3 regions of the Shinella sp. AETb1-6 genome follow, and region 2 is predicted to be linked to each of the others. Evidence: predicted binding sites of a transcription regulator. Region 2 holds the regulator's gene; each other region holds the start of a gene.

Region 1 (2,260 bases), on a different contig from region 2:
GCAACGGCTGCATCGCCGCGCTCAGCCGCAGCATCGCGCGTTTGAAGGCGGATGGCCTGATGGTGGACATCGACACGGAAGCGGCGGCTCGGCTGATCAACGGCGCAAGCAGCCATGCCGCGCTATGGATCGCCAATTCGCAGACGCCCGAGGCGACGTCGCGGCAGGCCGTCGACGCGTTCAGGAGGTTGCTGGACGGACTGCGTGCCCGCGTGGCGTGAGCCGGTTCAGGGGCCTGCCGGCGCTTCCTCCAGCTCGCAGGCGGTGGTGCCGATGGTCATGGTGTTGCCGCGCCAGTCGATGGTGCCGCCGAGCCAGGCGCGCAGCCAGATGGCCGGCAGCATGAGGTCGCGCACGATCATGGCCGGCACCGACCAGCGCGACAGGCGCCAGCCCTTGGCGAAGGCGAGCGCGAGTTCCGGCAGGTAGATGCCTGCAAGCACCAGCAGCATGGCCGAGGGCAGGGTGCCGGCGCCGAGCGCCACGGCGATCAGGGCAAGTGACAAGGGCGGCAACAGGCCGAGCAGGATTTCCGGCGCGAAGAAGCCCGGAAAGGTGACGCGGCGCAGGCGCGACCAGCGGCACTGGCGCGACCAGATGTCGTGGCCGGTGCGGCGGCCGAGCGGCTGTTCGAACGGCGACGACACGAGATGCACCTTGAGGCCGAGGCGGTTGACCAGCTTGGTGGAGGCGGCGTCCTCGGCGATCTCGGCATTGAGGGCGTGGATGCCGCCATTGGCATCCAGCATCGGCTTGTACCAGAGCATGCTCTTGCCCTGCGCGAAACCGAGGCCGAGCGCTTCGCCGGCATATTGCCAGCGGGCCTGCTGGGTGTTGAGGAAGGTGCACTCCACCTCCGCCCAGAAGCCGTCTGGCCGCGAGCCGAGCGGCGTCGAGCAGACAAGGCCCGAATCGCTGCGCCAGCCGCCCATCAGATGCTGCACGTAGTCCTCCGGCATCAGTACGTTGGAATCGGCGAGGACGACCCAGTCGTGCCGCGCCGCCTGCCAGCCCTTCACGCAATTGTTGAGCTTGGGGTTGGCGCTGATGCGGTCGTCGCCGACGAGGATTCGCGACGCCACGGACGGGTGTTCGGCCGCCGTCCTCTCGATTTCCGCGATGACCGGGTCGTTGCCGTGGGCGACGCAGAACAGGAGTTCGTAATTCGGCCAGCTCAGGCGGAAGGCGCGCGACAGTGTCTCGGCCGTGAAATTCTCGATGCCGCGAACGGGGATGACGATGGAGACGGGCGGTTTCTTGCGCAGGTCCGGCGGCGGAAAGCCCGTTGCCTTGAGCCGCTTGCCGGCGATGAGAATGCTGGCGAGGTTGGTCGCAACGAGGGCGCCCGAGGCAAGGGCGAAGGCCTGAGCCATGTCCATTCACGCAAACTCCTGTGGGCGCCGCTTCAGCTGGCGGCTGCCGGGTTCAGTCACGCGCGAAGAAACATCACTGTCACATGACACGGGAATGACGGTGGCGTGCGGCAAGCCGCCATGCACCGCAGATCAAGGCATGCGGGCGTTGCGGCCCGGCATGCGGACCCCCTATTGGATGGGCGGGGCGAATCGGCGGTCAGCGTGTGCCGTTGCCGAAGGTGAAGATGTCGGCGTCGGGATCGGCATGGCCGCTGATGGCGGCGGAGACGATTTCAGCGGCGATCTGGCTGAAGGTGATGCCGTTGCCGCCGAAGCCCATGACGGCGGAGACTCGGTCGAGGCCGGGCACGGCGCCGATGAGCGGCAGGCCTGTGCTCGTGGTGCCGAAGGGGGCGGCCCAGACGAATTCGGGATCGGGCAGGGACATGCCGAGCAATGCCTCCGCCTTTCGGCGGATGACCTTCGCCTTGCTGGCGAGTTTTTTCGGCGAGGCGTAGGCGGTTTCGCTTTCCTCGTCCTCGCCACCGACGATCAGCCGGCCGTCGCGCGAACTGCGAAGATAGAGGTAGGGATCAGCACCTTCCCAGACGATGCAATCCTTCAGCCAGCCGGGCAGGGCGGTGCCGCGCGGGGTGGCGAGCGCCCAGGTGGAGACGACCGAGTGCCCCTCCTGCGCCAGGGACTTGAGGAATTCGTAACCCGAGCAGAAGACGACATGCCCGGCAGACAGGATCTTGCCCTCGGCCGTGGCGAGAAAGGCGCGGTCACCGGTGGAGCGCAGGTCGGTTATTTCGAGCGGGCTCACCAGCTCCGCCCCGCGTTCGACCGCCGCGCGCAGAATGCCTGCCGCCATCTGGGCCGGGTTTGCGGACGCGGAGATGTCG
Region 2 (2,260 bases):
CGCCCGAAGCGCCCGGCGCAGGCCACCCCGCGTCCCTCGAACTTTACCGCGCGTCCGGCCAACGCGCCCCGTCCGGTCAGCCGGCCGGTGGGCAACGCCCTTGCCAAGGATGAGATCGACACCGATTTCGATGCACAGGCCGAGAACCTGCCCGTCGTGATCAGCGGCAAGAACGTCGTGGTGCCGATGTCGCGCAAGCTGGAGCTGACGCAGCTCACCGAGCGCACCTGCAAGTGGCCGATCGGCGACCCGCTGAACGACGACTTCCATTTCTGCGGCTGCGAGTCCCCTGACAATTCGCCCTATTGCACCTATCACCAGCGTCTCGCCTACCAGCCTTCGGCCGAGCGCCGCCGGGCACGGTGACACCGGCGACAGAAGACTAGAAACGGGGCCGAAAGGCTCCGTTTTCGTTTGCGCGGCCTGCCGGAACGCAAACGGGCCCCGAAGGGCCCGTTTGCGTCCTTGGGAGGAATGCGTCGCTCAGGTTTCCAGCGAGTAGCCGGCGCCGCGCACCGTGCGGATGACATCCTGCATGTTGGCGAAGTTGAGTGCCTTGCGCAGGCGTCCGACATGCACATCGACGGTACGCTCGTCGACATAGATGTCATGCCCCCAGACACCGTCGAGAAGCTGCGAACGCGAGAAGACGCGGCCGGGCGAGGTCATCAGGAACTCCAGGAGGCGGAACTCCGTCGGGCCGAGGCGGACTTCGCGCGTGCGGCGGTGAACGCGGTGCGTCTCGCGGTCGAGCTCGATATCGCCGCAGCGCAGCACCGTGGAGACCACTTCCGGTTTGGCACGGCGCAGCATGGCCCGCACGCGGGCGACGAGTTCCGGCGTGGAGAAGGGCTTGACCACGTAGTCATCCGCACCGGTGGCGAGGCCCCGCACGCGTTCGCTCTCCTCGCCGCGCGCCGTCAGCATGATGATCGGCAGCCGCTCGGTTTCCGGCCGCTGGCGCAGGCGCCGGCACAGTTCGATGCCGGAAACGCCCGGGAGCATCCAGTCGAGGATGAGAAGATCGGGCATGCGCTCCTGCAAGCGCATCTCCGCCTCGTCGCCGGACAGGATCGTATCCACCTCGAAACCCTCCGCCTCGAGATTGTAACGCAGGAGGACGCTCAGCGCCTCCTCATCTTCCACGACGGCAATTCTGGGCACCATGTAGCGAACCCTATCCAGTTTACTCGGAAGCTTCGGAGACATCGGCCGTGACGACGGATGTCGAGGTGTCGTCCTTCGGGCGCTCGCCCTCGGGCTGGGAGCCCGTCGCCATGTAGTAGATGGTTTCGGCGATGTTGGTCGCGTGGTCGCCGATGCGCTCGATGTTCTTGGCGCAGAACAGGAGATGGGTGCAGGGCGTGATGTTGCGCGGGTCTTCCATCATGTAGGTCAGGAGTTCGCGGAACAGCGAGGTGTAGATCGCATCGATCTCGTCGTCGCGCTCGCGGATCGCCTTGGCCTTGTCCACCGAGCGGGTGGCGAAGACATCGAGCACTTCCTTGAGCTGCATCAGCGCCAGTTCGGCAAGATGCTCGAGACCGCGCGCGAGCTTGCGCGGCATGCCCGAGCTCTGCACGGCGATCACCCGCTTGGCGGTGTTCTTGCCGAGGTCGCCGACGCGCTCCAACTCGGCGGCGATGCGGATCGTGCCCATGATTTCGCGCAGGTCGGCCGCCATCGGCTGGCGCTTGGCGATGGTGACGATCGCCTTCTCGTTGATCTGGCGCTCGGCATTGTCGAGGATGACGTCCTCGGAAATGACCTTCTGGGCCAGCGCCGCATCGGCGGAAACGAGGGCGCGGACGGAATCCGCCACCATCTGCTCGGCCGTGCCGCCCATCTCGGAAATGCGGCGGGAGAGGTATTTCAATTCTTCATCGTAGATCGAGACGATATGGGTCGATGACATCGTTCTGTCCTTAATACACGAGACGTGTTTTTTCGACGCAATTCCGAACGCAAAACCGCTTCACACTTTTGCTGGAATTGCTTGGGGCTAAGGCTACCAAAACGTCAGCCGAAGCGGCCCATGATGTAGTCCTGCGTGCGCTGGTCATCCGGGTTGGTGAACATCTTGTCGGTATCGTTCTCCTCGACGAGGTTGCCGAGGTGGAACATGGCGGTGCGCTGCGACACGCGGGCCGCCTGCTGCATGGAATGCGTCACGATGACGATCGTGAAATTGGCGCGCAGCTCGTGGATCAGTTCCTCGACCTTTGCGGTGGCGATCGGGTCGAGCGCGGAGCAGGGCTCG
Region 3 (2,260 bases), on a different contig from region 2:
GGGCGGCTGTTCGGGCTCCACGGCCGGTGGTCTCAAGGCCTATCGGCTGATCATCCTGTTCAACTTCATGCGCACCGGTCTCTACCGCCTGATCTATCCCGACGGCATCCACGCCGTGCGCTACGGGACGATGACGGTCGATGCCGATTTCCAGCGCACCGTCTTCCTGTTCTTCCTGACCTATGTGAGCCTATCCGCGATCGGCGCCATTCTGCTCGGCCTCATGGGCTATGACGTGCTGACGGCCATCTCGGCAGCCGCCACCTCCCTCTCCAACGTCGGCCCGGGTGTCACGGAGGCCATCGGCCCGTCGGGTTCATTCGCCATTTTCCACGACGCTGCACTCTATCTCCTGTCGTTTCTCATGCTGCTCGGCCGCCTGGAAATCCTCACCGTGCTCGTCCTCCTGACGCCGCTGTTCTGGAAAAGCTGACCGGGTACAGTCGTCGAGGCGTTCTTGACTGTTGTCACGCTTCTCCGCATCTTGCCGAAATCGGCTGGAGGAAGACGGAATGTTCGTGTCGAAGTCACTGTTGCCCCTGTTTCTCGCCGCGTCCCTGGCATCACCGGCGCTCGCCGGGCCGCTTGCCGATGCCGCCCGGAAAGCTGAGGAACAAGCCGCGGCCGGTGATCCCGTGGGCGCCCACAACACCATCCGCGACGCCTTCGGCGCCTTCGCCGCCACGCTTCCGTTCACCATCGGCAAGGCCGTGTTCGTCGCGGCCCCGCCCGAGGGATACGGCATGTATGCCACGCGCCCGACCTCCGACTTCAAGTCCGGCGAAACCTTGATCTCCTACGTCGAGCCGGTGGGGCTCACCTGGCGCGCGGGCGATGGCGGCAATCTGGAGTCCCACTTCACCGTCGACTTCGAACTGCTCGATACGAAGGGCGCCAAACTCGCCGAACAGAAGGCCTTCGGCTCCTTCGATTTCAAGGGAACGGTGCGCAACCAGGAGGTCTTCGCCAAGCTGACGCTCAAGCTCAGCGGCCCGCCGGCCGGCGACTACGTGCTGCGCTACCGCTTTCGCGACACGGCAAGCGGCGCCGTCGCGATCAGCGAACAGCCCTTCAAAATCGTGCAGTAAGCCGGCTATCGAAGTTTTCCACAGGCTTTGAGAGAATTGGGACAAGCCCGAATCCGGGCTTTCCAGCGCATGGGCGCTGAATTATGACAGCGACATGACAACCCCAGCCACGTAAGGGGCACCCATGCTCTCGCTGTTTCGCAAACTCATGCCGCGTGAAGACCGGTTCTTCGATCTCTTCGAGCGGCATTCCCGCACCGTCGTCGGCGCCGCCGAGGCGCTCCAGGCCGTCCTGGCCGGCGGCCCGGACATGGAAAAGCACTGCGACCGCATCGTCGCGCTGGAAGACGAGGCGGACGCGATCACGGCCGAGGTCCTGCTTGCGGTGCGCCGCAGTTTCATCACGCCCTTCGACCGCGGCGACATCAAGGACCTCATCCAGTCGATGGATGACGCGATCGACATGATGCACAAGATGGTCAAGACGATCCGCCTCTACGAGCAGACGAGCTTCCAGCCCGGCATGCAGGAAATGGGTGCGGCGGTCGTCAAGGCCGCCCATCTCGTCGCCGAAGCCATTCCGCTGCTCGACAAGGTCGGCGTTCATGCCGACCGCCTCAGCGCCATCGCCCAGGAAGTCACCCGCGTCGAGGGCCGTTCCGACGAACTGCACGACCAGGGCGTGAAGGAGCTCTTCAAGACCTACGGCAAGACCGACCCGATGGCTTACATCATCGGCAGCGAGATCTACAGCGAACTGGAGAAGGTGGTCGACCGCTTCGAGGACGTGGCAGACGAGATCAGCGGCATCGTGATCGAGAACGTCTGATGGACGCCACCCTCGCCCTGCCGCTGCTCATCGCCCTCGTGGGCATCGCGCTGCTCTTCGACTTCCTGAACGGCCTGCACGACGCGGCGAACTCCATCGCCACCATCGTCTCCACGCGCGTTCTTCGCCCGCAATATGCCGTCATGTGGGCGGCGTTCTTCAATTTCATCGCCTTCCTGTTCTTCGGCCTGCATGTCGCCGAAACGCTCGGCAAGGGCATCATCGATCCCTCCATCGTCAGCCCGCTCGTGATCTTCTCCGCCCTCATGGGCGCGATCATCTGGAATGTCGTGACCTGGATCTTCGGCATTCCCTCGAGCTCCTCGCACGCGCTGATCGGCGGACTGGTCGGCGCGGGCCTCGCCAAGACCGGCTTCGACGCCGTCGTCTGGAGCGGCCTGAT

The links. The regulator PhoB, encoded in region 2, activates phosphate uptake and scavenging genes when phosphate is short. The targets are predictions, from matches to a motif close to TGTCATNNANCTGTCAT.
Region 1: the regulator PhoB is predicted to act here: its motif matches at 1,457-1,473, upstream of GR158_RS20660 (ceramide glucosyltransferase).
Region 3: the regulator PhoB is predicted to act here: its motif matches at 1,172-1,188, upstream of GR158_RS19355 (DUF47 domain-containing protein).

Annotation. Positions count from the first base shown of each region.
Region 1 covers NZ_WUMM01000014.1:9,382-11,641, reverse strand. The annotation lists gene GR158_RS20665 (TetR/AcrR family transcriptional regulator) at 1-221, shown strand, start outside; gene GR158_RS20660 (ceramide glucosyltransferase) at 228-1,379, opposite strand; gene GR158_RS20655 (FAD-binding oxidoreductase) at 1,573-2,260, opposite strand, start outside.
Region 2 covers NZ_WUMM01000002.1:246,606-248,865, forward strand. The annotation lists gene GR158_RS04480 (GcrA family cell cycle regulator) at 1-366, shown strand, start outside; gene phoB (phosphate regulon transcriptional regulator PhoB) at 484-1,167, opposite strand; gene phoU (phosphate signaling complex protein PhoU) at 1,187-1,915, opposite strand; gene pstB (phosphate ABC transporter ATP-binding protein PstB) at 2,020-2,260, opposite strand, start outside.
Region 3 covers NZ_WUMM01000012.1:1,285-3,544, reverse strand. The annotation lists gene GR158_RS19365 (TrkH family potassium uptake protein) at 1-433, shown strand, start outside; gene GR158_RS19360 (hypothetical protein) at 513-1,088, shown strand; gene GR158_RS19355 (DUF47 domain-containing protein) at 1,213-1,857, shown strand; gene GR158_RS19350 (inorganic phosphate transporter) at 1,857-2,260, shown strand, end outside.